DNA from 2 places in the Heyndrickxia faecalis genome. Region 2 is predicted to be linked to the other one. Evidence: riboswitches for the same ligand, from Rfam matches in the RefSeq annotation. Region 2 holds a riboswitch; the other holds the start of a gene.
The links. A riboswitch is a leader RNA that binds a small molecule or an ion and turns the genes downstream of it on or off. The one in region 2 is predicted to bind cobalamin.
Positions count from the first base shown of each region.

Region 1: linked by a shared signal. The riboswitch ahead of ABR335_RS15960 (ribonucleoside-diphosphate reductase subunit alpha) and the one ahead of ABR335_RS02370 (prenyltransferase/squalene oxidase repeat-containing protein) in region 2 are both predicted to bind cobalamin.

Region 1 covers NZ_CP158453.1:3,355,264-3,371,233, forward strand. Annotated here, with positions in the region: gene ABR335_RS15960 (ribonucleoside-diphosphate reductase subunit alpha) at 1-2,037, opposite strand, end outside; cobalamin riboswitch at 2,164-2,359, opposite strand; gene ABR335_RS15965 (heavy-metal-associated domain-containing protein) at 3,512-3,733, opposite strand; gene ABR335_RS15970 (heavy metal translocating P-type ATPase) at 3,755-5,698, opposite strand; gene ABR335_RS15975 (Crp/Fnr family transcriptional regulator) at 5,904-6,656, opposite strand; gene ABR335_RS15980 (ATP-binding protein) at 6,728-6,886, shown strand; gene uvrC (excinuclease ABC subunit UvrC) at 6,900-7,985, opposite strand; gene ABR335_RS15990 (flavodoxin) at 7,982-8,443, opposite strand; gene gnd (phosphogluconate dehydrogenase (NAD(+)-dependent, decarboxylating)) at 9,210-10,118, shown strand; gene ABR335_RS16000 (GntR family transcriptional regulator) at 10,179-10,871, shown strand; gene gntK (gluconokinase) at 11,022-12,578, shown strand; gene ABR335_RS16010 (gluconate:H+ symporter) at 12,980-14,308, shown strand; gene treR (trehalose operon repressor) at 14,402-15,121, opposite strand; gene treC (alpha,alpha-phosphotrehalase) at 15,162-15,970, opposite strand, start outside.
Region 2 covers NZ_CP158453.1:480,951-496,920, forward strand. Annotated here, with positions in the region: gene gnd (phosphogluconate dehydrogenase (NAD(+)-dependent, decarboxylating)) at 910-1,806, shown strand; gene ABR335_RS02320 (D-isomer specific 2-hydroxyacid dehydrogenase family protein) at 1,819-2,820, shown strand; gene ABR335_RS02325 (iron-containing alcohol dehydrogenase family protein) at 2,833-3,933, shown strand; gene ABR335_RS02330 (PTS mannose/fructose/sorbose/N-acetylgalactosamine transporter subunit IIC) at 3,948-4,772, shown strand; gene ABR335_RS02335 (PTS system mannose/fructose/sorbose family transporter subunit IID) at 4,799-5,674, shown strand; gene ABR335_RS02340 (PTS system mannose/fructose/N-acetylgalactosamine-transporter subunit IIB) at 5,704-6,210, shown strand; gene ABR335_RS02345 (hypothetical protein) at 6,236-7,138, shown strand; gene ABR335_RS02350 (PTS sugar transporter subunit IIA) at 7,135-7,578, shown strand; gene ABR335_RS02355 (bifunctional 2-keto-4-hydroxyglutarate aldolase/2-keto-3-deoxy-6-phosphogluconate aldolase) at 7,747-8,418, shown strand; gene ABR335_RS02360 (ECF transporter S component) at 8,660-9,223, opposite strand; gene ABR335_RS02365 (DUF4430 domain-containing protein) at 9,236-9,991, opposite strand; gene ABR335_RS02370 (prenyltransferase/squalene oxidase repeat-containing protein) at 9,998-11,464, opposite strand; adenosylcobalamin (AdoCbl) riboswitch at 11,518-11,665, opposite strand; gene htpG (molecular chaperone HtpG) at 11,831-13,708, shown strand; gene ABR335_RS02380 (M20 family metallopeptidase) at 14,013-15,194, shown strand; gene ABR335_RS02385 (transporter substrate-binding domain-containing protein) at 15,312-15,970, shown strand, end outside.

The sequences.
Region 1 (15,970 bases), 650 kb from region 2:
TCTTTGGTCAAGTTTATAAGCCGAACGGCGGTAAATGTTGTACGTCCGGTGGTCTAAATCAGGCGCTGTAACCGGAAATCTGTAATCCTTTTTTTCTTCCATATAATAAGGCTGGAAAACCGGGTCAATGCTTGCTGTCGAGCCGGCAATAATCGAAGTGGTCGCATTCGGTGCAACCGCCATTAAATATCCGTTCCGCAAGCCGTATTTTTTCACTTCTTCAGCAAGCGCCAACCAGCGTTCACTTGTGTAGCCTTTACCGGTAAAATAAGCGCCGGTGCTCCACTTGCTGCCTGGAAATGCCGGATAGCTGCCTTTTTCCCTGGCTAATTCCATGCTGCTTTTAATCGCATAGTAGGCAATGTTTTCGTACAGTTTATCCGCATATTCGACGGCTGCTTCCGTTTCCCATTCAATTCCCTCAAGTGCCAGCAAATGATGCCAGCCAAATGTGCCAAGCCCGACCGCACGGTACTTTTTGTTCGTGATTTGCACTTGTTTAATGGGCAACGTATTGACATCAATCACATGATCGAGCATGCGGACCTGGATGCGGATAAGCCGTTCGAGCACCCCGTCCGGGACAGCTTTCCCAAGATTGATGGAACTCAAGTTACAGACGACATAATCCCCGGAACGGTATTTCTTTACGATCACATTTTCTTCTTTGATCCATTCTTCAATCAGCTCAGTCGGGGACTGGTTCTGGGCAATTTCCGTGCATAAATTGGAGCAGTAAATGATCCCTTTGTGGCTGTTCGGGTTTTGCCGGTTCACTTCATCGCGGTAAAACATAAACGGCGCTCCTGTTTCAAGTTGCGATCTCATGATGCGCTTCATAATCTCGATCGCCGGAACTTTCCTTTTCGAACGGAGATCGGCATGGATGCACGCCTCATATTTTTCACGCCAGCTCCCTTTTCCCTTCTCTTCATCGTAAAAATCTTCAAGAGCAAACCCCATGACTTCTTTTACTTCATGCGGATCAAAAACATACCAGTCCCCGCGCTTTTCCACCTGTTCCATAAAATAATCTGGGATGCACACGCCTGTATAAATATCGCGGGCACGGAGCCGGTCATCGCCGTTATTTAACTTCAAATCGAGAAAATCTTCAATGTCGCGGTGCCACACATCGAGGTAGACGGTAATGGCGCCTTTTCTTGTCCCGAGCTGGTCAACGCTCACTGCCGTGTTGTTCAGTTGTTTGATCCACGGCACCACACCACTCGACATGCCCGGGAAACCTTTAATCGCGCTTCCCCGTCCACGGATTTTTCCCATATACACACCGATCCCGCCGCCGTTTTTCGAAAGCTGGGCGATGTCGGTGTTACTGTCATAGATTGATTGCAGGCTGTCCGCCACTGTATCAATGAAACAACTCGAGAGCTGGCCATGCGTTTTGCCCGCATTCGCGAGCGTCGGGGTTGCGACCGTCATGTACAGATTGCTGAGTGCCCAGTACGCTTCCTTCACATGTTCCATCCGGGTTTCCTGCTGTTCATCCTGCATCAGGTACATCGCAATCACCATCCAGCGCTCTTGCGGCAGTTCATAGACATGCTTTTCAAAATCACTTGCCAGATAACGGGTTACGAGCGTATAGAGGCCGGGATACGTAAAAAGCAAATCCTTCTCCGGGTCGATTAGGCGGCCGAGCGTTTCTATTTCCTGCTTTGTATATTTGTCAAGCAGTTTTGGAGAATAAATGCCTTTTTCTACCAGCTGCCTGATCAAATCATAGAAAGACCCGTACTTGAGGGTTGGATCATAATGCCGGTTTTTGGCGGCTTCGGCATAAAGCTTATGTAAGTAAATTCTCGCTGCAAAGAATGTCCAGGTCGCACCTGCTTCATCGATATTTTCAAGGGCATGTTTAATAAGTAGATCTGTTTTTTCCACCAAAGAGGCATCCTGGTCCCATAACTTTAAAATCTTTTCCTTATAAGCGCCGGTTTCAATCTCCAGGCCTGCAGACATTTGATCAATGAGCTGCAAAATCATTTCTTTTGATTCCAGTTGAATAGATATCACGTTTTCTCCTCCCTTTTTTGAACGCAAAAAAACCGTTCATTTCAGGGGGATGAACGGCAAAAACGGCAGAAAAACAGCATCCGTGATCATCTGTTCCGCCGTTTCCCGTTCCCGCACCCCGAAGAATAGAAACTTCGAGTATTGGCAGGTCTCCTGGCTTGTGTTTCATTCTAATGAAGCCCTTCCCATACCGCCGCCAAAAAAAGCAGCCGGTACAGTGGTTCGCTCTTTCGTCCACACTGACAGTTGCGGGGGCAGCTCCGGTTTCCCACCGGATTCCCTTTTCAGGCATTTCAAAGCCACCAATACTCGCATACTATATTTAGTATTTTTTTGTTTTAGAATTTCTATATGTTGTTATCCTACCATATTCGACAAAAGATATCAATCCTCAGTTACGTTGAATATGTTTCAAGTTTGTCCGTAAAAAGATGCCGAATACGGAGCAGCCTTCTTCGCCTTTTTCCTTAAGGAATGGATTTTCACAGTCCGTTATCCATTTTAGACGATTGAGGGAGCAGGTACAATACATCGGTTTGACTTTACCCATTAAATTTCTCCCCCACACATGACATTGCAAAAAACCAGAAGCACAATGGCAAAAATTTTAAGCGTTTCCTTCTCATTCATAGGGGCGCTCTTCGTAAAGCACTGGTGAAAATGTGGGCTGCTGCCTTCACATAGAACCCGGCTACGTTAAGGGAGCATGGAAAAACGAAGGTCTTTCTTCACATAGAGCCCGGCTATGTTAAGAAAGCGTGGAAAAATGAAGGGCTTTCTTAACATAGAGCCCATCTACGTTAAGGAAGAACGGAAAAATGAAGATCTTCCTTCACATAGGGCGCGGCTATGTTAAGGAAGCTTGAAAAAACGGAGGTCTTCCTTTACATAGAGGGCGGCTACGTTAAGGAAACACGGAAAATTGACGGCCTTCCTTTACATAGAGTGCGGCTACGTTAAGAAAGCTTGAAAAAATGACGGCCTTCCTTCACATAGAGCCCGGCTACGTTAAGAAAGCTTGCAAAATTGACGGCCTTCCTTCACATAGAACCCGGCTATGTTAAGGAAGCTTGCAAAATTGACGGCCTTCCTTCACGTAGAACCGGCTACGTTAAGAAAGCATGCAAAAACGACGGCCTTCCTTCACATAGAACCCGGCTACGTTAAGAAAGCATGCAAAAACGACGGCCTTCCTTCACATAGAGCCCAGCTACGTTAAGGAAGCACGAAATAACGAAGATCTTCCTGTTAAGGAAGCTTGAAAAAAACGGAGGCCTTCCTTCACATAGAACCTGTCTACGTTATAGAGGCAATCCCGATTAGCCCGTTATTCCCGCCCCTTTCAAGCAGCAGTTGCAAAAATGAAAAAGTTGATCCAACAACCGCGACCTTTCTGGGCTGATTCGTATACGTCTTTCAGGTTGCAAAAAAAGAAAAGGTTGGGACCAACAACTGGCCTCAACCTTATCCTTTTTTAATTCGTCTTCACTGCTTGAACTTGATAGCCTGTTTTTTCAACGATTTCTTTCAATTCATCTGCCGAAACCTTTGCCTCGTCAAAATCCACTTTTGCTTTGCTGGCGTTGAAAAGTACTTTCACATTTTCCACACCTTCCACTTTGTCCAGCGCGCCTTCTATTTTTTTCATACAAGACGGACAGGTTAACGTTTCTAATTGCATCACGGCTTTTTTCATTCCGTTTCCCTCCTTTTGTTTTTATTTTACATGCCGCACTGGTTTCCGTAATTGATCTCCATCAAGTTGGCCGATTTTGCTGATCTTGAACTTCTGCCGTCCGCCCTTTGGTGCAAATCCGATCAACCGCATTGCATTTAGAATAACAGCTAAAACGCTTCCTTCATGGACAAACATCCCGGCTGCAAGGTCTACTTGTCCCCGAAGAACACCAACAAGCAAAAATACGACGACCGAAAGTGCAATTGCTATATTCTGTTTCATATTCCGCATCGTTTTTTTCGACAGGGCAAAGGCATGGGCATATTGGGAAAGCTTGTCTGCCATCAAAACGATATCAGCCGTTTCGATAGAGATATCCGTTCCGCCTTTCCCCATGGCAAGCCCGATATCTGCCGTTGCAATCGCAGGGGCATCATTCATGCCGTCTCCTGCCATCGCCACAACAGCTCCTTCCTCTTTCAGTTTCTTCACATAGTCCACTTTTTCATCCGGAAGCAGCTCTGCATGAAAGGCATCAATACCCAATTGGTTGGCGACGGCTCGGGCGGTATGGCGGTTATCGCCTGTTAACATGACGATCCTTTTGATCCCGGCAGCGCGCATGTCCTCCAAGGCAGCCCGGGCATCTTCACGGATTTGGTCGGCGATGGACAGAATGGCTTCCAACTTTCCATTGACCGCAATAAAAATAGCAGTATTCCCCATTTTTTCACGATCGGTTGCGTAACTGCCCGCTGATGGAGAAATGGTGATGCCTTGTGCTTCCATCAATTTGCGGTTCCCCACAGTAATGGCTATGCCATCAATGGTTGCCGTCATGCCTTTCCCTTTTATCGCTTCACCTTCCTGCAAGTGATACCGGTTAAACGGGATGCCCCTTGCTTCTGCTTCTTTCACAATCGTTTGGCCGAGCGGGTGTTCAGAAACGGTTTCCGCCTTGGCCACAAGCCCGAGCACTTCCTCTTCGCGCCTTGTGCCAAGCAGGTGCAAATCCGTGACTTCCGACTTCCCTTTTGTCAGCGTGCCGGTTTTATCAAATACGAGCGTATCCACTTTTGACAGTTTTTCCATCACATCCCCGCCTTTGATCAGCGCACCGTGTTTCGCGCCGTTTCCAATTCCCGCTACGTTTGACACGGGAGCGCCAATCACGAGCGCACCTGGGCAGGCAATGACCAGGAAGGTAATCGCTTTGTGAAAATCACGGGTAAAAACAAACACGGCGAGTGCAAGGATGACAATCGCCGGTGTGTAATAGTTTGCAAACCGGTCGAGGAAACGTTCGGTTTTCGATTTTGCATCCTGTGCTTCTTCCACCAGTTCAATCATCTTTGCAAAGGTTGTGTCATTCCCGATCTTTTCAGCGATCATTTCGATATAGCCGGTATCTAAAATCGAGCCGCTAAAAACAGGATCGTTTTCTTTTTTCATGACGGGTGCCGGTTCCCCGGTAACCGCTGATTCATCCACGAATGCCCGGCCGTTTGTAATGATCCCGTCAACCGGAATTTTGCCGCCCGGGAGGACAACCAGCTTGTTCCCTGCCCGGACGCGATCTGCGGCCGTTTTTTTTCGGGTTCCGTCTTCTTGAAGCAAGATCGCTTCCTGCGGGGCCATATCTGCCAATTGCTTTAAAGACGAACGGGTTTTCTTTAATGTCCTGGCTTCTAAATAATCGCCAAACAAAAACAGAAAAGTGACAGCTGCGGATTCCATATATTCGTGGATTAGCAAGGCACCTGCAACCGCCACCGTAACGAGCAACTCAATACTGAACGTTTTCATCCTCGCCGCTTGCCAGGCTTTGATGGCGATGGGAAGGACAGCAGCAACGGTTGCCGCCATCAAAAAACCGTCCCTCCAGGCGTAAAAGCCCATCCATTTCATCCATAAACCAAGAACGATTAAAATGCCGGCGATCCATGCCAGATGATGCTTATGTTGATGGATTTGTTCTAACATTGGAACTCCCCCTCACCTGTTATACGATTATTTTAAAAGAGCCCCTTGCTTTCATCATTGACCCTTGTCAAGATTTTTAATTTAAAAATACACCGCAGGACGGGTCCATTGAAAAAATGCGCAGACAAAATTTTGGACACACAAAAAGCGGCGGGTCACCATTATTAGTGGTTTCCCGTCGCTTGTTTATTTTTTCAGCACTTTTTCAGTGGTGACCGCCGGCTGACGTTGCCTCATCTGCATACAATAACAGCTCGTCCAAGTCAGGAATTTTGATTTTCTTATTTGGCAACTGCTCTATTAATCCCTGTTTTTCCAGATTTGTAAACTTTCGGCTGATGGTTTCGGGGGTTGTTCCAAGATAAGAAGCCAAATCTTTTTTAGACATTGGCAAGGCAATCACTGTATCATTCGTGCCGCTTTGTTCCACACAACTGGCTAAAAAGGAGATGATTCTGGATTCCACATTTTCGACCGCTACCCGGGCCGTTTGTTTTTCCGATTCTTCCAAACGCTTTGTGATTTCCGTTAAGATTTTTAAAGCGATTTGGGGATATGCCAGCAAATAGGCTTGAAGGTCCTTCTGTTTCATCCTGCAGATAGTCGAATCCTGCAGGGCCTCTGCGTAATTCTCATGAATTTCCCCCGGTTGAAAAACAGCCAGCTCGCCGGTAAAATCACCCGGATTTAATATGCGGACAAGCTGCTCCTTTCCCGAATCTGCCAACCGGTAAATTCTCACTTTTCCGGTATGGATAATATACAGCGTATCATCTCTTTCCCCTGCCCGGAAAAGTATTTCCCCCTTTTGTAATGCCAGCGTTTCAACAGACGCCCCGATTTTCGCCATCTGTTCTTCTTCCAGATGGTTGAAAATAGGCACGAGCCGTATGCATCCCGCATGGCTTTTACAACCATGCCCGGGATGGGAACCATGGATATGATGATGGCACTCCATGTGATGAGCCCCCTAAAAAAAATTTAGTTTTGCCCAAGCTCTTATGTCATATGATGATGGCTTAGCTTCTCATGCCATTTTACCCGGAAAACGCTTTACAGACAAGTGATCCCGGCCTCGGTATGGCGATTACGAAACAGCTCGTGGAACTTCACGGGGGCTCTATCAATGTAAAAAGCGAACCTGGCAAAGGCACTGCAGTACGCATTCTTTTGCCGATATTGCCGTGAAATATGCGGCAGTCTACACCGTTTCAAGCTCCATTAACGAAACCTTTTCTTCCAGCGCAATACGCGCATTTTTAGTTGCCAGCTGCACCATTTCTTTTTTCTGCCCGCGTTTCGGCTGTACGATACGGGCGGAAACGCATATTTCGGCCGCTTCCTTCCCAACTGCTGCCGGAATGAGCATTTCCTTTGGCAACGTATTGCCACTCTCGCCATAAAAATGCTGTAAAAAGTCAAGAAATGCCCTTTTCGGTTCCTTACTTCCAATTGGTCTGAAAATAACCTCCCGCTCTATAATCCTGCCGTCCCGCATATAAAAAACGTGGACACACATGAACCCGTCTTGAACAGCAAAGCCGAATATATCCCGGCTTACAGGGTCGTTCAGCACGATATTTTGATCTTCCATGGTCACTTCAATTTGCATGATTTGTTCCTTCAGTTGTTCCGCTTTTTCAAAATCAAGCTTTTTTGCTGCCTGCAGCATTTCTTTTTTCATGTCTTTTAAAACTGCTCGGTAACCGCCGTGGAAAAAATGGACAATTTTGCGGATTTGTTCCTTGTATTCTTCTTCACCCACTTCCCTTGCACAGGTGCCAATGCACAGTCCAAGCTGGTAATACAGGCAGGGGCGGGTGCTTGATTCCGGACAACGCCTGAGCGGATAAAGCCTGTCCAGTACTTTTTTTGTCTCCGCTGCCGCCCGGGCATTCGGAAACGGGCCGAAATATTTCCCTTTATCACGGCCTGCTTCACGCGTTAAAATGAGCTGGGGGTGCCGTTCATCCGTAATTTTGATAAAGGGGTAGCTTTTATCATCTTTTAGCATAATATTGTATTTCGGCCGGTACTGCTTAATCAGATTCATTTCCAGCACCAAAGCCTCCGTGTTGGTCGCTGTGACGATCCATTCCAGATCAAAAATCTCTCCGACAAGCTGGGTTGTTTTTTCATCATGGGAACCGGTAAAGTAAGAGCGTACCCGGTTTTTCAGCTTTTTTGCCTTTCCAACATAAATGATTTCCCCTTCCCGGCTTTTCATCAAATAGCATCCCGGCTCTTCTGGCAAAAGGGAAAGCTTGTGCAGGATGACGGTGTTCATTGCTGCACAAGCCCCAGCTCGCGGCAGCGCAAATCAAGTTTCCGGGCAAAATCTTTGCAGGCGGTTTCGATTTCCTCATCCGGGACGACATCCACTTTTAACCCGTCCAAAAGCAGCTCGCACCCCTGCTTTTTCAATGCTTCCTCCATCGTATCCACCGCGGTGGCGAAATGCTCGTAAAAAGAGTCGCCGGCGCCAAACACCGCACCTTTTTTGCCGGTTAAATCGACTTCCGGAAGTTCCTCATAAAAATCGATCATCTCATCCCAAAGATCGCCCTCGTCCCATGTATTTGCGCCGATCAGAATCAGATCATAACCGGTAAGTTCATGCGCGCTTGTATTGGTTGATTCTGCTATATCAACGGCATAACCCGCTTCTGTCAGGGCTGCCGCAATTTGTTCTGCCATAAATTCGGTTGTACCTGTCATGGTTGAATACACAATGATCGTTTTCATCTTTTTTCACTCCGATCTGTTGAATTCCCCCTCCCTTTATTCTATATCAATTGTGAAAATCTGCATTTGATCTGCATCAAGTTTAGATACCAACTGAAAATTTCCATGCGGACCGGCGGGCATATCTCTCAGACTATGAAAAAGTTGAAATCGAAAATATTTTACTTTCCCGCAACAAAATGGCCATTTTTTAAAGGAATTTCCTTATTGTTTGATTAATAATGATAGATGAAGAATTGGTAAAAATGTGATGGAAAAAGATGGACAGGCATTACGCGGATTGGTAAAAAGTGTTAATAAAAAGGGGGCCGGGTCATGAAAAAAAGTACAAAAATTATGTTGTTTACAATTATTGGAATACTATTGTTCCTTTGGGTTGTTGGCATAATAAGCTTCTACTCAATATGAGTACAATTAAGAAAGAATCAAAGAGTAAAAAGCCTCGAAACAGCTTAAGAGCCTTTCTTTAGACCTCTAGCCGTTTTGAGGCTCCACACTTAACGGAGGTAAAGCTCTTGGAGCGTCTGGGGAGATCCGATCCAGTTTTATACCACCTGAAACTTCCCATTCCGGATCGATGGAACGCTTGTATGCAGATAAGTGGAAAAAATAGGAATACATTCTCTTCCTTGACAACCCCTGTTCGATCAACTATGATGGATTTGAAAACGAAAACATTTTACTTTTTCACAAAAAAGAAAGCGCTCACGATTCAACTTGTCGACAAGTATACTAATCTTACAATCTTACGAGAGGAGGATCTCTTATGGAAATCGGGATCGTTGGACTTGGAAAAATGGGGTTGAATTTATCACTCAATATGCTGGATCATCAAGTGGATGTAAAGGCGTATGACACGTCCAGAGATGCAACCGCACTGTTGTCATCCCTTGATTCACGGGCAAAATGCTTTCCTTCATTGGAAGCGCTGATCCAAAATCTTGAAGCCCCTAGAAAAATTTGGGTGATGGTGCCGTCCGGGGAACCGACAAACGAAACCATTCACAAGCTCAGCAACTTGCTCAGCGCCGGCGATATTGTAATTGACGGCGGCAACTCTCATTATACCGATTCATGCAGGCATTATACTTTGCTTCAAAACAAAGGCATTCATTTTCTTGATGTCGGCACGTCCGGCGGGATCAACGGAGCCCGGAATGGCGCCTGCCTGATGATCGGGGGAGACAAGCCGGTATTTGATCAGTTGGAGCCCCTTTTTGAAAAAATTTCAGAAAAAGACGGGTATTTATACACCGGAAAACCGGGAAGCGGCCATTTCCTCAAAATGGTGCATAACGGTATTGAATACGGCATGATGGAAGCATTGGCTGAAGGATTTGAAATTCTCGAGAAAAGCCCGTATGACTACGACAACCAGGCTGTTGCAAAAGTGTGGAACCACGGATCCGTCATTCGCAGCTGGCTTGTTGAACTATTGGAAGATGCATTTTCAAAAGACGCCCATCTCGATGAAATCAGTGGTGTCATGGCATCATCCGGGGAAGGCAAATGGACGGTTGAAACCGCACTTGATTTGCAAGCATCCATACCGGTCATTGCCTTATCCTTGATGAACCGGTACCGTTCCCTTGAAAAAGATACTTTTACCGGCAAAGTCGTTGCCGCACTCCGGAATGAATTTGGCGGACATGCAGTAACCCGGTCCGGCCAGTAAGCCGCCTGAAACGGAGACAGGCTTTTCGGGATCAAATTTACACGAACGGGAGTTTTGAATATGCTACAGTTCCCTGAACAATGGATGAAAAATGCTTCTCTTGGCGAGCAGATCGCAAATGAATTGCGCCTGCTGATCCTTACAAATGAAATCAAGCCTGGTGACATCATTTCCGAAAACCAGATTGCCCGGAAATACGGAACGAGCCGTTCGCCGGTCCGTGATGCATTGAAAGCCCTTGCCAACGACGGTCTTATTCAATTGGAAAGAATGGGCGCCCGCGTACTGGGAATGGGGCTGACAGATATTCATGAACTGTACGACGTACGTGAAATGATTGAGATTTTTGCGCAGCAAAGAGTGTCTGCTGCTCCTCAGGAACAGTTGATCCAATTCCTGAACGAGACGATCGATAAAATGAAGATTGCAGCAAAATACGAGAATCACAGCGATTTCGCCTATTACGATTTTTCTTTCCATGATCGGATCATCCGCCATGCCGGCCATAAACGGATCTTGAATCTTTGGAATGGCATGAAGTCCTTGATCATGGCCGTACTCCTCGTGACAACGGAAGATGTTTTTGCCCACGGCCCTGACCATCTGGCATGGGTCATTGAAAAACACCGGAAAATCGTAAACAGCCTTTTAACCGGAAATGAAGAAAACGTGGAACAATCTGTTTCTGCTTATTTTAAAGACTCAAAAAGAACACTCGATAAATCTTTTCCGGCAGAGGGAAAAACGGAGTAGGCGCAGCCCGCCTGGCGCAGGGTTTTATGTTTCCATTCCTTTTCGGCAATCTGGCCCGGCGGCATCGCTTTTTATTACATTCAAGTTGTCGACAAGTATTCAATGAATTTGCTACGTTCGCTTTAACATACTAAAAAGGAGGCTTTTACGATGCATGACGCCTGTATGATAGGGGTTGATATCGGCACAACCAGCACCAAAGCTGTGCTTTACAAAACCGATGGAACCATCATCGCAAATGCCAATCAAGGTTATCCGTTGTATACGCCGGATGCATTTACTGCAGAACAGGATCCGGAGCAGATTTTCCAAGCTGTCCTTCATACCATTCAGGCTGTTACAGCGAAGAGCGGCCAAAGCCCCGAAACAATCCGGTTTGTCAGCTTCAGCTGCGCCATGCACAGTGTCATCCCTGTAGATCGGGAAGGCAAACCGCTTATGCGCTGCATCACCTGGGCGGATAACCGGAGCATCGGCTGGTGCCGCAAACTGAAAGAAGAATTGGGTGGCCATGAAATCTATATGCGGACGGGGACGCCGATCCATCCGATGTCCCCATTGCCAAAACTGATGTGGCTGCGGCATGAAAGGCCTGAAATCTTTCAAAAAGCAGCAAAATTTATTTCGATTAAAGAATATGTTTTTTACCGTTTGTTCCATCAATACGTTGTCGATTATTCCATTGCCTCCTGCACCGGTCTGATGAGAATGGACACCTTGTCCTGGGATGAAGAAGCATTAAAACTGGCCGGATTAACAGCGGACCGGTTATCCAAACCTGTTCCGACCACACAGATCATGAGCGGGCTTGATCCCCAATATGCAGACCAAATGGGGTTGGGCAAAGATACGCCATTTGTGCTCGGCGCAAGCGACGGTGTGCTTTCAAATCTCGGCGTGGACGCGATTGATCCGGGCGTTGTTGCGGTCACCATCGGCACAAGCGGCGCGATCCGGACCGTACTGGACCATCCTGCTGCTGATCCAAAAGGCAGGCTTTTCTGCTATGAATTGACGGAAGATAAATGGGTGGTAGGCGGGCCTGTCAATAACGGAGGCGGCATATTGAGATGGGCAAGGGATGAATTTGCAGCTTCCGAGGTTGAAACGGCAAAGCGGCTTGGCATCAGCCCTTATGATGTGCTGACAAGAATGGCATCGCGTGTGAAGCCGGGTGCGGACGGGTTAATTTTTCAGCCGTATTTCAGCGGTGAACGCGCACCGTTGTGGAACCCGAATGCCCGGGGCGCCTTCTTCGGCCTCACTCTGCATCATGAAAAACAACATATGATCCGGGCCGTGTTGGAGGGCATTATTTACAACCTTTACAGTGTCATGCTGGCCATGAAGGAAAGAACCGGAGAACCGGCACGGATCCAGGCAACCGGGGGATTTGCCCGTTCACCGCTTTGGCGCCAGATGATGGCAGATATTTTCAATCAGCCGGTCAATGTCCCGGAAAGTTTTGAAAGTTCCTGCCTGGGGGCGGCTGTACTTGGCTTGTATGCGGTAGGAGAAGCGGACAGCCTGGATGTCGTTTCCACAATGGTTGGTTCTGTACACAGCCATCAGCCGATCCCGGAAAACGTGGCGGTTTATGAGCAGCTATTCCCGATCTTCATCCGCCTTTCGCGCAAACTGAACGATGAATGGAACGATATTGCTGCTTTTCAACAATCGCAATTTGGAACAGACGCGGAAAAATGAACGATATAAGCTGAATTTGAGTTTTTATATCAAACCCGAGCACCCATGCATGATGCCTATTTTTACAGCAGGCAACAGTACTGCGATATTTATACAGGTATTGGCCGCGGCTTGAATATCCGTTAAAACGAATGCGAGGCAAGCATGAGCCGCGATTTGAAGCATACATTGCCTGACGCCAGCCGCGTTTTAAAGCCGCAGATGAATGCCGGCTCTAGCCGGGTATTTTCGCCGTTTGAACCGGGAACGCTTTTTAGCCGGTTCCAAAAAACAAGTCCTATTTATACATCAGCGGTGTTGCGGCCGGGGGAAGGGCCCCCTGTTTTGCATCAACGGATAAGAGGCCATTCGCTTCATCAGCAATCGTACCCTAAAAATTATTAAAGAAAGCAGTGATTTTCATGAGCAGTGCGTATCTCATCACGATAACCATCCTTGCCATTGTACTCGTCATTGTCGGGGTCACATGGTTAAAATGGCATGCATTCATCAGTCTGTCGGTTGCAAGTTTGGCTCTTGGCCTTGCAGCCGGACTGCCAATCACAAAAATTGTGACAGATTATGAACAAGGTGTCGGGGGTATTCTCAGTTCATTGCTGGGGATTCTTGCACTGGGCACCATTCTAGGGAAAATGATGTCCGAATCAGGCGCCGGTATACAGATTTCAAATTATTTCACCCGGGCATTCGGTGACCGGAATCTTCCATGGGCCACTTTCTTTGCCGGCTTGATTATCAGTATTCCGGTATTTTTTGAAGTCGGCCTTGTCATTTTACTGCCGCTTGTGATTGCGATCCAAAAAACAACGAAGAAAAATCTTTTGCTGATTGCGATCCCGATGATTTCTGCTTTATCCATTTCACACGGCATCGTCCCGCCCCATCCGGGAGCAATGGCAGCGATCGGTATTTTTCATGCCGATGTGGGGCAGGTTTTGCTTTATTCATTGATTGTCGCTTTGCCGGCCGGTATCATTGGCGGCCCGTTATTTGCTCATTACATTAGTAAACGGGTAAAACCGGAAACAGAACCGAAAGTAGTGGCGGCAAATGTTTCGGCAACATCTTATCCGTCTGTCGGGGTTTCCTTTTTTACGATTTTACTGCCAATTATCTTAATGATCGGAACGGTTATTGTACCGTTCGTCCGGATGCCTGCCCAATTGGCCCATTTTTTAAATTTTATCGGAAACCCGTTGATTGCATTATTGATTTCAGTGTTTGTCGCTTATTATTTGCTTGGGACCAGACAGGGCATCGGGCGGAATTTGATCAATAAACTGACCGGGGAGTCCCTCGCTCCTCTTGCCTCGATCATGATGATCATCGGTGCAGGCGGGGCATTTAAACAAGTGCTGATTTCCTCCGGTGTCGGTGATGCGATTGCCCATGTTGCCACGCAATGGCAACTTTCCCCGCTTGTCATGGCCTTTGTTGTAGCCGGCCTGATCCGGATCGCAACCGGTTCTGCGACTGTCGCACTGACCACGGCAGCAGGCATCGTCGATCCGATTGTCGTCCATATGACGGGGATCAATCTTCCGCTGTTGGTTATTGCAACCGGTGCAGGATCACTCATGTTCTCCCATGTCAACGATGCCGGTTTTTGGCTTGTTAAAGAATATCTCGGGCTGTCTGTCAAACAGACGTTTAAAACCTGGACCGTATTGGAAACCTTGTTGTCGTTTGCAGCATTCTTTATTGTCCTGATCATCAATCTGTTTGTATAATCAGGAAAAACACGGGAGGATTCCTCCATGCACAAAAATACCCTGGCGAACATTGCCAGGGTATTTTTTGCACTTGGCTTTAAACAAATCCGCTTACCGGTGCTCCCGCCTCGCGAAATCGACAAACCGGAATTTGTCCAGCCTGTGGCGCGATTCGGTATATTGCAAAAGGCTTGCATCATCCAAATAAACATGGTTCCGGACAACGACGACATGATTGTACTCGTCCATGTCAAGATACTTGTAGTCTTCCTCTGTTGCTTTTTCGACTGTGATTTCTTTTTTCGCAAAGCTGATCACAAGGCCGAGTGTTTTTTCAAAATACTGGTAGAGCGAGATTTCACAAATATCTCTTGTAATCGACGGGACAAACTTTTTCCGGATGTAATCCTTATCCAAAATGATGTTCTCATGGTCAATTTCCCGCGACCGGACTACCTGCCATACTTCTTCTTTTCCGGATATTTTCAACTGCCGGGCCAGGGCATCGTCCGGTCTGATGAGGACAAGTTCATGGACATTCGTGCGCCATGGCTTCCCTGAGCTTTCCGCAATTTCACGGAAGCTGACAAGGCCTGAAACCGGAAAATCAAACTTTTTTACGTCCAGTACAACAGAACCTTTTCCCCGGATTTTTTGAATATAGCCATTCTGGGATAACAGATTGAGGGCTTTCCGGATCGTCTCCCTTGAAGCCCCGAATTGTTCCGCCAAAATATGCTCGGATGGCAGGAGGCTGCCTGCTTCCATCTCCCCGTTTTCGATTTTTTCAGCAAGCTGATGGTAAATCGTGTAATACTTGTTTTCTTTCATTTGGGATCACCACTTGTATTGTACCATGGCAAAACCGGCATTACGATTCTGTCAAAAAGTACACAACAGATTCATACGGACGCAGAGTGAAAGAATGAAAATCCAGAGGAGAATCGGGATAATTGGAAATCAATATTTCAGCTACCCCGTCCAGTGTACCCGGCAGCTCAAACTGCACCGGTTCTCCGTAAAAATTATTCACCACCAGCAGCTTGCCGTCTTCACTTGTCCGCAAATAAGCAAAGATTCGCGGATGGTCCGGAAGCAATAGCTGAAAGTCCCCATCTGTGATGACGTCATACGTTTTTCTTAACTGAATGAGTTTTTGATAATGGTAAAAAACGGAGTTCGGATCTTTCAGCGCTTTTTCTACGTTAATATCAGGATAGTTGGAAGCGACTGCAATCCATGGCGTGCCTTCGGTAAACCCGCTGTTTTTCGTACTGTCCCATTGCATCGGTGTGCGCGAATTGTCCCTTGATTTCCGCATTAATATTTCCATGATTTCCGCATGGCTTTTTCCACGGCTCTGTAAAATGTTGTACATATTAAGGGACTCGACATCCCGGTACTGTTCAATCCGGTCAAAATGCGCATTGGTCATGCCGATTTCTTCTCCCTGGTAAATATAAGGCGTTCCCTGCATCATATGGATCACCGTTGCCAGCATTTTCGCCGATTCCACCCGGTACTTGCCGTCATCTCCGTATCTTGATACGATTCTCGGCTGGTCGTGGTTGCACCAGAATAAGGCGTTCCAGCCGCCGCCTTTATGCATGCGCGTCTGCCATGTGGACAGAATCTTTTTCAGTGCTAGAAAATCAAAATCGGCAGCCGTCCACTTGTCGC
Region 2 (15,970 bases):
ATCCTAATTGAATCCGTTTTATTGTTTAAATTCTCCTTGTGTGCTTGAATGAAAATCATTTATCGGCCTGTGACCTTTTTAGCTTTTTCAACCGCCACTTATGACGTTTTTTCTTTCGGCTAACTGCCACGTTTTTGAAATATTTGTATGGATATTTGGTGTTTGCTTACGAGCTTCAAATGACTGTGTCATCTATGATAAATCCTTTAGCAATGCCTGGGTATTCATTTCCCGCTTCCAAAGTATTTGGACCCTTTCAGTTTGATATGAGCCGGAAAAACGGGGTTTTCTGACAGATGAAGGCAATATTTTCATTTAACCGTTTCACAAGGGTTTCGCCCCCCCCATAGGTTACTTCTCCCGGTGTCCCAAAATGGAATCATTGCAAGTGGTGTGGCACTTTAATAAAGATTCATAGCAATGGACTGTTTCCATCATCTTTATTCTTAGATGCCAAATAAGATCTTTGTGGTAGAAGGTCAGAAGCAAGCGTCACTTCAATCTCTTTTTTGTCTCTAATCAATTTTCATTATACAAGACTTAGGGAGAGATATTTCTTATTTTGTCCTCTCAAATCCTGGAGAAACGGGAAAGAGGAAAAAAATCAATTAAATTACTGCAGGTTTCATCCTTTAAAGTTATGATATCACACTCACGGGATTGAAAAAATATTTTTTCCTGTAATCCTTTACAGATAAAAAATATTTGCTAAGATGAACTTGATCATTGATATACCCCAAAATTTCTCAGGGAAGTGATAAAAAACAAAAAAATCCAGAGATTGATATTCAAAGCTGCTTTATAAGAATCAGCCGTTTTTGACATGAGTTTTTCCAAGCTAAGCCATGTATTTTTTGGGAAGCTGGTTTTGTTTTTCGCCGAGTAAATTGATCAATGGAGGTTGGTCTGATGAAAGTAGGCATGATAGGGTTAGGCAAAATGGGATGGAACATGCTGCTGAATTTGCAGGAAAAATCGGTGAATGTTGCAGGATATGATGCTTCAGAGAGTGTTAGAAAAAAAGCTTACGAGGAAAACTTGCCTGTTCAAGATTCACTTGATGCGTTATTAAATGTTTTAGAAGAGCAAAAAATTGTCATGTTAAGTACACCTGCAGGCAACATTACGAACACATTAGTAAAAACGCTATTAGACAAACTAAATCCCGGGGACATTATAATAGATGCGGGAAATTCCTACTACAAAGATAGTGTTAAAAATTTTGAATTGGCCCAAGAAAAAGGAATCGGATTCCTCGATTGCGGAACGTCCGGGGGTATAGAAGGGGCCAGATACGGTGCATGCTTGATGGTCGGCGGAAAAAAAGAAATTTTTGATCAAGTTGAAGAAATTTTTTCTAAATTGGCATGTGAAAAGGGTTATACCTATACAGGCAAACCAGGGAGCGGCCATTATTTAAAAATGATTCATAACGGGATTGAGTATGGCATGTTACAGGCTATCGGAGAAGGATTCGATGTTTTGCATGCAAGCCAGTATGATTACGATTTTGAAAAGGTTGCTTCAGTCTGGAACCATGGTTCTGTGGTTCGCTCCTGGCTGATGGAATTGGCGGAAAAAAGTTTTAAAGAGGATCCAAAGCTGGATCATTTGCGCGGGATTATTGACGCAAGCGGTGAAGGAAAATGGACTGTAGAAGAAGCGCTTGATTTGAATATTCCTGCTCCGGTTATTGCAAGTTCATTGTTCGTACGGAACGCTTCAAAAATTGAAGATAGTTTCTCTGCAAAAGTTGTATCAACGATTCGGCATCAATTTGGAGGACACGAAATAGTTGAACACTAAGGAGTAGTCATTATGGGTGAAAAAAATAAAATTGCAATCGTAAATTCAAGCAGTTTTGGAAAGATTTTCCCGGATCATATGGAAAGATTGCGTCAGTTAGGGGAGGTTGAAAGATTTCATTTTGATAGTGAAATTGATGGGAAAACACTGGCGAAAGAGTTAAAAGGCTTCAATATGATCATCGCAAGTATAACGCCCTTTTTTACAAAAGAATTTTTTGAGTACAAAGATGAGTTGAAGTTAATTACACGACATGGGATCGGCTTTAATAATATCGATCTTGAGGCTGCAAGAGAACATAATACAGTTGTTTCCATTGTACCGCCTTTAACGGAACGTGATGCAGTTGCAGAGAATAATGTTACGAACTTACTAAATGTGATGCGGCAAACAAATAAAGCGCATCAAAAAGTTATAAAAGATAAATGGGAAGAACGGGCAAATTTTATTGGCCATGAGATCAGTGGCAAAACAGCCGGGGTCATTGGAGTAGGAAACATAGGCAGCCGTGTTGCCGAAATATTCTATTATGGATTCCGGTGTGAAGTACTAGGATATGACCCTTATAAAACTAAGCAAGACCTGGCGGCATTTGGTGTTAAAAAAGTTGAACTGAATGAGCTGTTGGAAAGAGCTGAAATCATTAGTATATGTGCAAGTCTTAACAAGGATAATTATCATATGTTATCCGAAAAAGAATTTGCCAGGATGAAAGATCATGTCTATATATCGAATACTGCCAGGGGGGCATTAATTAAAGAAGAAGCGATGGTAAAAGCATTGCAAGATGGGAAAGTGGCTGGTTTTGCAACAGACGTATTGGAAGATGAACCCGGCAGATCGGACCATCCTTATTTAAACTTTGATAACGTTATCATGACGCCGCATACTTCTGCATATACAATGGAATGTCTGAGAGGTATGGGGGATAAGTGTGTTACGGACTGTGAAATGATGGCAAAAGGAATCCTCCCGAACCGTTCTGTACAACCGGTTAGTTGCTATTTAAAGTAGGAGGTTTTTAAAATGATCCAGGATTTAAATGTGAAAGTTGGCCCTCAATTCTATCGATATAGCGAGGGTGCAATAGATATTATACCTGAGATACTCCAGGAATATCAAGCTAAAAACATCATGATTGTCCATGGGACGGTATCTTGGGAAAAAGCAAAACCCTTTATGAAAAAGGTAATGGGTTTAGATAAAAAAATTATTTATGAACAATACCATGGCGAATGCAGTTATAATGAGAGCCACCGGATTGCAGAAATCATCCGGGAAAATGATATTGATTTTGTAATAGGCGTCGGGGGAGGAAAACTAAGCGATTTGGTGCTGCTCACCAGTCATTTAACAAGTACCCCATTTGGCTTAGTCCCCACTTTAGCCAGCAATTGTGCGGCATGGACGCCACTTTCTGTTATGTATAAAGACAACGGCTTAGCAGAAGGGAAAACGGAGCATGTGAAACGCCAAGCTGCATTTCTTGTTATGGATCCAGCACTTGTCATTGATTCGCCCGTAAAATATTTTATTGCTGGCATTGCAGATACTATGGCGAAATGGTATGAATCTGATTTGATTTTGGAACAAGACAAATTTAGCAGAGAACCTTTTCCACAGCTGGCACGGTATACAGCACGGATGTGCAAAGATACGATTTTAAATGAGTCCATGAAGGCGATTGAAGATATGAAAAATAAAACAATCTCCGATGAATTCACGCATGTTTCAGAAATTATTATAGCCATTTCCGGTTTGGTTGGGGGATTGGGTGATAAATATGCACGCAATACTGCAGCACACGCAATCCATGACGCGATCTCTGCCTATATACCGGAAGTGCATAAATATTTACATGGAGAAAAAGTAGCGTATGGCATATTTTATCAATTGGCATTGGAAGGAAAGTGGAAAGTCATTGATGAATTAACTCCGTTTTATGAGAAATTGAATTTACCGAAGTCTTTAACGGAAATGGGCGTATACCCTATGTCTGAAAGTTTATTGAAAGACATTATTCAATTTGTTAATAGCAAACAAAAAGTACACTTGCTTCCAATTGAAATAAATGAAAACGTTTTAACGGAAGCGTTAATCAATTTGGAGAATTATATTAATAAATAAGGGGGTTGCAAAGCGTGGAAACATTAACATTTTGGCAAAGTTTGATCATAGCGCTTTGGGTAGCAGCCATAATGTCGCGCGCGTTTTTAGGAGGGGCAACATTAACATTACGCTTTTCCCCATTAATGACAGGTTTAGTTGTAGGGATAGTAATGGGGCATGTAGCAGAAGCAATGATCATCACCGCAGCCATTCAGTTGATCTATATGGGGGTTTTTTCTCCTGGGGGGACAATGCCTTCAGAGCCCTCAATTGCAGCAGCCATCGCTGTTCCGGTTGCAATATTAGGTAATCTAAAGCCGGAAGCAGCCATCGCGGTAGCAGTACCTGTTGGGTTGTTAGGTGCATATTTATATCAATTCCGCTTTTTCATTAATACTTTTTTAGGCAAAATAACTGATAGGGCTGTAGAAAAGTTGGATGATGGTGCAATTACTCGCAGTATTGTTCTTTATCCTGTTATAGCGTCCTTTATCCTGTTTGTTCCGTTGGTCTTTATTGCATTGTATTTTGGCGCTCCTGTTATCGCTGATGTTATTAAAGCTTTGGAAGGAACTGTCGTATTTCATATCCTTGAAGTCATTGGAGGCGGTTTAGCAGCAATTGGTATTGCGACAACGATTTATGTCATCGGGCGCCGGGAATATATTGTCTTCTTCCTATTAGCCTTTTTTATGAGTGTTATTTTTGCAAGTTTAAAAATCACAATGGTAACATATGCAATCCTGGGCGCATTAATCGCTGCGATATTCGTGCTTGTTAAAAGTTCGAATAATAGAACGGCTTCAACAAATGCAAATGATGCAAGCGGTTTTGATGACGATGATGATGACTTCTAATAGGCTAAAAGAAAGGAGAATTTAAAATGCAGGACAAAGGAAATAAACTGCCAAATGCATCAGGTTCAAATTTGGAACCTGAGCAAATTACAAGTAAAGATGTATCCAAATCCTATATAAGATGGCATTTTGCGAATGAAATCCCGCACTCTTTTGACCGTTATCTGGCAGCTTCATTATTATGGGCTATGATGCCAATACTGCGTAAATTGTATAAAGATGATGAAGCTTTACGTGCGGCATATAAGAGGCAACTGTTGTTCTTTAACACGCAGTTAACCTGGGGCGGCGGTATCATTACCGGTTTAATGTCTTCAATGGAGCAGGAACGTGCCCGAGAAGAGTATAACCGTGAAGAAATAAAAATGACCGACGACTTAATGTATAATACGAAGGCCGGGTTGATGGGAGCTTTAGCAGGTATCGGGGATTCAATTGACTCAGGTACGATTCAATACATTTTTATTGCAATTGCCATTCCTTGGGCTCAACACGGTAGTGCCTTGGGTGCACTTTTCCCGTTTGTTTGCTTTGCTACCTACCAGGTATTGATTGGTTTGTTTTTCGCACGCCAAGGATTTACAAGAGGCCGTAATGCGACTACATTGATGCAAAGTTCAGGGATTCAAAATATTATTGACTTGCTTTCAATTTTAGGTTTGTTCATGATGGGTATTCTGGCCGGGAACTATGTAAAAGTTTCATCATCTTTGACATTCCATTTATCGGGACGCGAATTTAATATACAAGAGACATTAAATTCTATTCTGCCTGGAATGTTGCCTCTAGCAGTAGTATTAGGAGTATACTGGTACTACACGAAGAAGGGATTGAAAGTTACCCGGGCATTAATCTGGCTAACCGTAATATTGGGTGTTCTTGCAGCTGTTAGAATTTTATAACAAAAATTTTGGCAAAGGGGATAGAATGAATGGGTGTTGTAAATCTGGCTCGTGTAGATGAGCGTCTAATCCATGGACAAGTGATGATCACCTTATCGAAGCGCAACGGTGTTAACTCCATATTCGTAGTGGATGATGTTGTAGCAAAAGATAAATTTATGAAAGACCTCTATAAGAGTGCAGGCAGCCGTACAGGCCAAAAAACAATTGTAATGACCCTGGATAAATGTAAGTATTATTGGGATGAATATCGTTTTAAGGAATACAGTTGTATACTAATTGCAAAAACCATTGATGTAATGTATGAGTTAGTAAAACATGGGGTTCCGATGAAAGAATTAAATATCGGCGGCATTGCTCAAAAGGATCCCGAGAAAGACTTGCTAGTCACCAAATCTGTTTATTTAAATAAAGAAAACGCACTGAAATTAAAAGAATTAAACGAAAAATATGGTGTTGAAAATATCTATTTTCAAGCAACGCCCTCAGCATCCCGTACCAGCTTGAAAGAGGTATTAAGTAAATTTAAACTATAAAATTTGTTAGTAAGGAATGATATGGATGAACCGACAAGAGCTCTTACAGGATTGGTATGTTCGCTATCGTTTGATTTTTAATAAGCGTTATACAATAAAACAGAAGGATCGTTTTTTGAAAAGCTTATCTGCTGATATCCTTCCGTTTCGTAAGGATATTAAGCTTGATATATTTAAAATAAATGAGAAAGATAAAAGCGAATACAAAAATCTTTATGTGGGCAATGTAAAAAAAGCGGATACCATTTTCTGTACTTATTATGATACGCCAGCAGCCCGGTTCAGTCCATATCATTTTTTTGATGTCGAGAACAGGAAGAGAAGTATAACAAAAACCATTTTATTTTCTTCCATTTTATATATTATTGTTGGATTGCTATTTACTTTATTTGTAGCCATTCCAATATTCCAAGCAAAAGAAACAGGGAAAACTTGGTTCGTATTATGTATTTTGATATACATCCTGTATTTTTATTTCCTGAATAAAATTACACGAGGGTGGCCTAAAAAAAATAATGTAATACAAAACACTTCTTCTATATTATTGCTTTTGAATTGTATCGCCTCTTTCCGTTCAGAACGGCTGGCGTTTGCTTTTGTGGATGCTGGTTGTACAAACAATGCAGGTTTGAAAAAAGTCATGCATGACAGTCATGCGAAAATTTTAATGCTGGATAGCGTTGGTGCTGAAAAGCCACTCTATCTGGTAAATCCAAAATCCGGGCAATACAGCGCCATAAAACAGGGGGGCCAAGAGGATTCACTAGCTTTAAAGAATGAACGTCTGGTTTATATCATTAGCGGAGATAAAAAAGATAACCAATTTGTATTATCACGGAATGATTTGAAGAAAAAGAAGTTGAATGAAAGTAATATGAAGAATGCGTTTACGTTTTTAGAGCAAGTCGCAAGGAGGAAATCCAAATGATCGGGATCATTGTCGCTACCCATGGGAAATTGAGTGATGGTTTAGTGGACGCTGCCGAACTTATTATAGGCGGGACAGACAATATTGTAACCTTGAATTTGTTTCAAGGAGACAATGTTCAGGATTTAAATAAACAAGTACTTGAAGCAATTAATAAAGTTGATCAAGATAATGGCGTTATGATTTTCACAGACCTTTTTGGTGCGAGCCCTTACAATCAGGCTACCTTAGCCGTTCATTCACTCCCTGTTGAAAAGCAGGAAAAAATATTTGTTATTACCGGTGTTAACTTGCCAGTGTTAATTGAAGCGATCAATCAGAGAATGATGGGCACTCCTATTCATGAGGCAGTGAATGCTATTTTAAATGAAGGCCAGCAGAGTATGGTGGTATGGCCGTCAGAAAAAGATCCTTCTGATGAAGAGAATGAAGACTTTTAAGGCAATGTAATATAGTAGTTGATCAGGCTGCTTAACTTTCTCTGGAAATGGATATTCTCTCCTTTAAGGCAGTACCAGTGGGGAGAGGCTAGAAATAAGTCGGTACTGTAAAAGAATCATTAAGAGCAATTCTGGGTTCTCTTAATAGAGATAAAGGGTGTGAGCATTTTGAAAAAAGGTAATATATTAAGCGCTTTAGAAAAAAATGGGCTTATTGCTGTTTTACGGACTAATACCGTTGAGCGAGCGATTACAATTACAGATGCTTTAATTGAAGGCGGTATCAAAAACATTGAATTAACATTTACGGTCCCTAACGCGGATATCGCAATAAGAAAAATTACAGAGAAATATAAAGATTGGCGGGGCATATTGATAGGGGCTGGCACTGTTCTTGATTCCGCGACTGCTCAAATCGCACATCTTTCCGGAGCGAAATTTATTGTTTCACCAACTTTCGATAAGGGAACTGCCCTGCTATGTAATCTTTATCAAATTCCTTATATCCCGGGGTGTATGACTGTTAATGAAATGAAAGAAGCGATGCAGGCAGGTGCGGAAATAATAAAATTGTTTCCAAGTAACATTGTCGGCCCGGCTTTTGTAAAAAATGTTAAAGCCCCTTTGCCTCAACTGGAAATTATGCCTTCAGGCGGCATAAATCTGGATAATATGGGGGATTGGATAAAGGCAGGCTGCAGAATAATTGGCGTTGGCGGAAGCTTGTTGAAGCCTGCGGAAAACAATGATTTTGCGGGAGTTGCCAAGATGGCCAGGGCTTTTGTACGGGAATATCAATTACAGACTGAAGAAATGAGTAATCAGTACGTATCATTTTGATAAGTATACAGGACAGCACTTCCTTTGATGGATACGAAGGAGGTGCTGTTGTTTATTGTGCTATTCAATGGAATCTTGAAAGACTCATAGCAGTTAAAACATTATATAAACTCAAAAGTAATTACCAACCTCAAATAGTTCACTTAAATTCTCTCCATTAAGTTAACCCAACATCTTTTGTTGTGCTCCATATCAGACAACAGCCAAACAAGGCTGCCTGCGTGAAACAGGCAGCCCTGGGCTAAATATGTTCGATTCGCGTTTTTTCTTTTGCAATCAGTTTGATTAAAACCGGCCCTAAAATTAAATAAAAGAAGAAGTTTCCCGCGGCATGGTAGCTGTCAAACAACAGCCCGCCGAGGTAGTATGTCCAAAACGCAAACGGCCCGCCGATAAATAAATAATTTAATGAAACCATAAAGCCGAACAGGAAGCCGGTAAAAGCTGCATACAGACATAACACGAGATGCGGGACTTTTTTGTATAACTCTTTCTTGCCGAGCAGGCCGGAAAGCACCGCGATAGTACCCCACGCAAGAAATTGCATGATCGCAAACAGCCCCATGCCGAGAAACATGTCGGAACCGAAGACCGTCAAAAAGGCAAGCGCCAAACCGAAGCGGATGCCGAAAACAAAAGAACTGCAAATGATGATCACGGTGCACGGCTGGACATTCGGGACCGATGCCATCAAAATCCGCCCGGCGACGCTCAGGGCCGCCAGCATGGCAAGAAGCGCCATTCTCCTTGTCAGCCGTGAAGCGGTTTTCGCTGACTTCCTTTTTTCAAGCGGCTGATTCCCCATTTTATGCATCTCCTATTTAGAATAGAACCAGACAACCTGATCGCCGGTTTTTAGTTTATACGACCCTGCGGAAACGTTTGGCTCTTTTCCGTTTACTTTATATTTCCAGCCGCTCATGCCGCCTTGATCCCCTTCATACTGGCCATTAATGCCCTTTACATAGACGGTTGCACCGGACCCGGAATAATCGAGGCTTACGCCTTCAGAAGCGGCGGCTTTTTTTAAAGCGGAAAATGCAGTGTCTCCGCTTTTATAACTGTATTTGCCGCTGAAAACCGGCCCTTTGTAGCCCTTTACGGTTAAAGAAACCGTTTCGGCTTTTGCTTTAGATGGCGCTGCGGTGTTGCCGGAAGCGTGGCTGCTGCCGGACCCGGACGAAGAAGCCCCGGTTGTCGTTTTCGTTGATGTGCTGGATGTGACCGCCGTTTTGGTATTTGTGGCAGGTGCTTTATCCGTCTTGCTGTCTGCAGAAGCCTTTTCTTCAGCATTTTTGGAGTGGGCAGCTGAATCCGCCGCATTGCTTTCGGATCCGCCCGTATTGCTTTTTTCATCCGTTTTGTTGCTGCCGGCGGCGTCCGTTTTCTTTCCGGTTGTACTGTCTTTTGCTGCCGTATCCTTTTCCTTCGCTGAAGTGTTTGCAACTTGTGTTGTTTCAGAATAAGTTTTAACGGTTTTCGATTCAAAATGGAAACCGTCGATAAAAAACCAGGCGCCGAATGCAATCAATAAAACGGCAATACTATCAATAATGATACTTTTATATTTCATTCCTGCTCATACCCCCAGAAATTTTTTACGGATGATTAGCAGGATGACGCCTGCACCCGCAGAAAGGGAACCGACCCAGCCGTGCACAGGAGAAACACCCGTTGTTTTGGTAATGACGACTTTTTTCGGCTCTTGCTGCGCATCTTCTGCAGGGGGTGCCTGGGCAGCTGCAGTTGCAGTTGCAGGTTTGTCCTCTTTTTTTGCATTTGAAGCTGTTTTTGTTTTTGCCGGCGTTTGTTTTTTGGCTGTAGCCGGTTTTTCCACCGTATTGGTTTTTGTAGTGATGTTGTTATGCGTAATCGTATGGTCTTTCGTATTCGTAATGGTGTTCGTTTTGGTTACGACTTCTTTCGTGTGCTTTTCAACCACTCTCGGAGGAGCTGCAGCCGGGCTGTGACCGGGACTTTTGCCTGGATCTTTATCTTCAGCATCCGAATCAGTTGCGCCCGTACTGCCGGCATCGGATTTGCTAATATTCCTGAAGTTATACAGGGTATCTCCTTTTAGAAAAAGGTCATAGGCGACAAGGGCCTCAAAAACTTCCTCTGTCGCAAAATCATTTATTCCTTTATCACCAGGCAACCATTTAAAGCCATTGTCGATTTTATAGTTGTTTAGTAGAAAAGAAACAGGGTTGACATGGTTTTTAGTAAATTTGTTTGATGTCGGATCGACACCAATGGATGATAAACCGATAATAGCTTGGGCTGTAGATGAAGAATTGACACCATCAAGACTTGTAGAAATGCCCGGATTATAATCATAGCCCCCGTTTGATTTTTGGGCTTTCATGAGAAACCTTTTTCCATCACGAATGGCTTTTTTTACAGAAGGGTCATTGTAATATTTTTGATACATGCCCAAGGCTGTGAGCACCATACCGGTTGAGTCTGTATCCGGCGGGGTCTTCCCGGAAGTGTCCCAGCTCCAGCCTCCTCCAATTGTTGTTGCGCCATCGGTTATTTTCACTTCGAGATCAACTAGCTTGGCCGCGATTTTTGCGGGTGCATTTTCTGCGTTACTTGGAATTGCATAGTCATCCGTACTTAAAGCGATTAAATCAAAAGCATAAACCGTTGCTGTTGCACGATCTGCCGGAGACGCGTACACTTCTTTCACCAGGTTCCTGCCATTAATAAATTGAGACGGATCCTTGCCCATTGCTTTAATAGCGATAATTGCTTTATCTAAATCTCCGCGGCTTACGTTTGATGACTGGAGTTTATGAGAAATCGTATTTGTGTAATCTGATATCTCTTTTTTCTCCAGCAAACCTTTCTTTGCCAAAGCCGCCACAACCAAATCGGAATCCAGTTCAGATTTCTTAAAGAAAGCAGGATTCTTTTGGAAATAACCGGCTGTATTCTCAATGCTTTCTGTTACCGAACCAGCTGCAAAACTGTGGATTGGAACTGCAAATGCCAAAACAAAAACAATTCCCAGAAAGAGTCTTCTTGCGCTTTTCCCCACCATTACCGCTCTCCTTTCATAAAAAACCCCTTGTACAAAAGAGGTATACAAGGGCAAAATTTTTTTCGCCTATACCTCGTAGGCTTCAAATAAACCGACAGCTTGGGAGAAAGATCTGACTTAGGAAAATGTTTTCCATCACAGTGGCGGGACCGTACAGGAATTTCACCTGTTTCCATCGCCCAAGCCCGTATTTAGATGTCAGTAATTAATTATAGAACAACCCCTGCCTGTTGGAAAGGACAATTTCTGCCACTATTTCATTGACAAACAAGCGGTGCTGTGCTAAAAAATAAGATGTTAGCACTCTGGTGTTAGGAGTGCTAAAGGGACATTGCCATCATCTATACATATAAAGGAGAGATCGAAGTGGCGGTAAAGGAATTTAAAGCAGAATCCAAACGGCTTCTCGACATGATGATCCACTCGATTTACACGCAAAAAGAAATTTTCTTGCGTGAGCTGATATCCAACGCCAGCGACGCGATTGATAAAATTTATTACAAAGCTTTGACAGATGAAAATTTAACATTTGATAAAGACAGCTACTACATTAAAATTACCCCGGATAAAGAAAACCGGACGCTGACTGTTTCTGATACCGGGATCGGCATGACGGAGACGGAACTGGAAGAAAACCTCGGCACGATCGCGCAAAGCGGTTCGCTCGCTTTTAAACATGACAATGAAATGAAAGACGGGTATGATCTTATCGGCCAGTTCGGCGTCGGCTTCTACTCGGCGTTCATGGTGGCAGATGAAATTACCGTCATTTCCAAGGCTGCGGGGAGCGATCAGGCTTATAAATGGCAGTCGAAAGGTGCGGAAGGCTATACGATTGAGCCGTGCGAAAAAAACGGCAACGGTACGGATATTATATTGAAGCTGAAAGAAAACACAGAGGATGAAGACTACGATCAGTATTTGGAAGAGTACCGGCTGCGGGCCATTGTGAAAAAATATTCCGATTTTATCCGCTACCCGATTAAAATGGATGTAACGGAAAGGCGCCTGAAAGAGGGCAGCGATGATGAATACGAAGAGGTCAAAGAAGAACAAACGCTCAACAGCATGGTCCCGATCTGGCGCAAAAACAAGAGTGAGCTGACAGATGAAGATTATGAGCAATTTTATATGGAAAAGCATTACGGCTTTGACAAACCGGTCAAGCATATTCACATCAAAGTTGACGGCACCGTGCGTTACAATGCAATTCTTTACATTCCGGAAAAAATTCCGTTCGATTATTATACGCCGGAATATGAAAAAGGGCTGGAACTGTATGCGAATGGCGTTCTGATTATGGAAAAATGCCCGGATCTTTTACCGGATTATTTCAGTTTTGTCAAAGGGATGGTCGACTCCGAAGACCTGTCTCTGAACATTTCGCGGGAAATGCTCCAGCACGACCGTCAGCTAAAACTGATTGCGAAAAATATCAAAAACAAAATCAAGCGTGAACTAGCTAACCTTTTAAAAGAAAACCGTGAGCAGTACGAAGCATTTTTCAAATCATTCGGGCGTCAGTTGAAATTCGGGGTATACAATGAATTTGGCGCGCACAAAGAAGATTTGCAGGATCTCCTGATGTTTTATTCTTCAAAAGAGAAAAAGCTTGTTACGCTTGATGAATACGTAAGCCGCATGCCGGAAGACCAAAAATACATTTATTACGCAACCGGTGAGTCGATTGACCGGATTGAAAAATTGCCGCAGACGGAACTTGTGCTTGATAAAGGATACGAAATCCTTTACTTTACGGAAGACATCGATGAATTTGCGATCAAGATGCTCATGAATTATAAGGAAAAAGAATTCAGGTCCGTATCAAGCGGCGATCTCGGTTTTGAAACGGAAGACAAAAAAGAAACCGATGCCGAGGAAAAAGAAAACAAAGAGCTCTTTGCATTTATGAAAGAGACACTGGACGGAAAAGTGAAAAATGTCCGTGCCTCGCACCGCTTAAAATCGCATCCGGTCTGCTTTACAACGGACGGCGAAGTGTCGATTGAAATGGAAAAAGTGTTGAGCGCAATGCCGAACGGACAAAATGTAAAAGCCGATAAAGTGCTCGAAATTAACATCCATCATGATGTATTTAACGCATTAAAAGAGGCGTTCGCCCATGACAAGGACAAATGCAAGCTTTATACAAACCTGTTGTATAACCAGGCGCGGCTGATTGAAGGGCTCGAGATTGAAGACCCGGTTGCATTTTCAAATGATATTTGCAAAATGATGGCATAAGGAAGCCCGCATATTGCAAAAAAGCCACGGGACATCCAGCAAATCTACGGCCCCCGCGACGGCCGGCATGGTTGCTGTGCCCGTGCCGGTGAGCACCGGGACATTTGCAAACCGTATGGCTGGAACATTTCATGAATAGCAGTAGTTTATATGACGAAGAAGGCTCCATCTGAAAGCAAGATGGGGTCTTTTTGTATTTTTTATAAAAAAGGGTTGCCCGAATGGGAAAGGTGATGTATATTTATAACATATTATTTATAAATATTAACTTTGGCGCACACGAACAATACAAGGGGGCCATCCAATGAAGGAACAGCTTAGACACCATTTGAGTCAAATCGAGTCCAAGCTCTGGGAAATGAGCGACTACTTATATCATCATCCCGAACTTGGCGACCAGGAATACCAGTCTATGAAATTACTCACGGACTTCCTTGCGTCACACGGCTTTTCAGTGGAAAAAGGAATTGTCGGCAGGCCGACCGCTTTTAAAGCAGTTTATGACAGCGGAAAAACAGGGCCGGCAGTTGCCTTTTTATGCGAATATGATGCGCTTCCGGGTGTCGGCCACGGCTGCGGCCACAATATGATCGGAACGATGAGCGCGGGTGCGGGTGTGCTTTTAAGCAAAATGGTTGACGAAACCGGCGGCCGCGTGGTGGTGCTCGGGACACCTGCAGAAGAAACGAACGGTGCGAAAGTTGCGATGGCGGAACAGGGTATTTTCGATGGGATCGATGCCGCGATGATTGTCCACCCGGCCGATGAGTCGTATGAAAGCGGTGAGTCGCTTGCCATGGATGCGATCCAGTTTGACTTTCGTGGGAAATCAGCCCATGCGGCATCGAACCCGGAAGACGGCATTAACGCACTCGACGCAGTGATCCAGCTGTTTAACGGCGTGAATGCACTCCGCCAGCATGTCACCTCCGATGTCCGTATCCACGGCATTATCAAAGAAGGTGGCATTGCCGCAAACATTGTCCCTGATAAGGCGGTGGCCCAGTTTTATGTCCGCGCCAAGGCCCGTGCGGTTTTAAACGAAGTGGTTGAAAAGGTGAAAAGAATCGCACAGGGAGCTGCAATGATGACCGGTGCCACCGTGCAAATCTCCAATTACGAACTAAGTTATGACAATATGCTCACAAACGAGACATTGTCGAAAAGGTTCACGGAAAACCTTTTACAAACAAAAGTGAAAAAAGTCAATCCGCCAAAAACCTCATACGGATCCATTGATATGGGCAATGTCAGCCATGTCGTGCCGGCGATCCACCCGTATATCGGCCTAGATGCCCCGGGGCTTGTCGCGCATACAAAAGCATTTGCCGATATGACGGTTACGGACAATGCACATCAGATCTTATCGAGCGGCGCACTGGCTTTGGCTATGACCGGGTTTGACCTTCTCACAAACCAGGAACTTTTGGAAAAAGTAAAAAGCGAGTTTGCGGAAAACGTTAAAAAAATACCGGTAAACAGCTAAAAAATGACATTTATTTTTTAAAATAGGGATCTTTTCAAACATTGCACAACGTGTTAAAATACATTTTGTTGAATAAAGATACTTACCAAGACTGATATATTCATAGGGGGAAACATTGTGAAAAAGATCGTGTTAGGCATCGCAATTGTATTTTCAATGGTGATTGCGGCAGCTTGCGGCCAAACAAACAGCAGCAAAAGTAATACGAAAAAAGAAAAAACGCTCATCATGGGCACTTCAGCCGACTTTGCCCCGTTTGAAACAAGAGACACAGCAGGAAATGTGGTCGGATTTGACGCGGATCTCGCCAAGTATATTGCAAAAGAACTGGGATACAAACTTGAAATTAAAGATATGAAATTTGACGGACTGATCGGGGCGCTGCAATCGCACCGTGTTGACATGGTCCTTTCCGGGATGTCCGCAACGAAAGAACGTGCCAAAAACGTTGACTTCTCCACCCCGTACCATCATTCAGGGGAAATGTTTGTTACGCTAAAAGGTTCCCCCGTCAAGACACTGGATGACTTGAAAGGCAAAACCGTCGGCGTCCAGCTCGGCACCATTCAGGAAGAGGGCGCGGACAAGCTGAAAGGAAAGTACAATTTTACGGTCAAAAAGCTGGACAACTCCACAAACTTAATTGAAGAATTGCTTTCAAAACGGATTCAAGTAGCCTATCTTGATAAATCAGTCGCAGAAGGCTATATCAAGAAGCAAAACCTGGTTGGCTTTGACGACCCGACCTCGAGCTCGCCAGGTATGGCCGTTGCTTT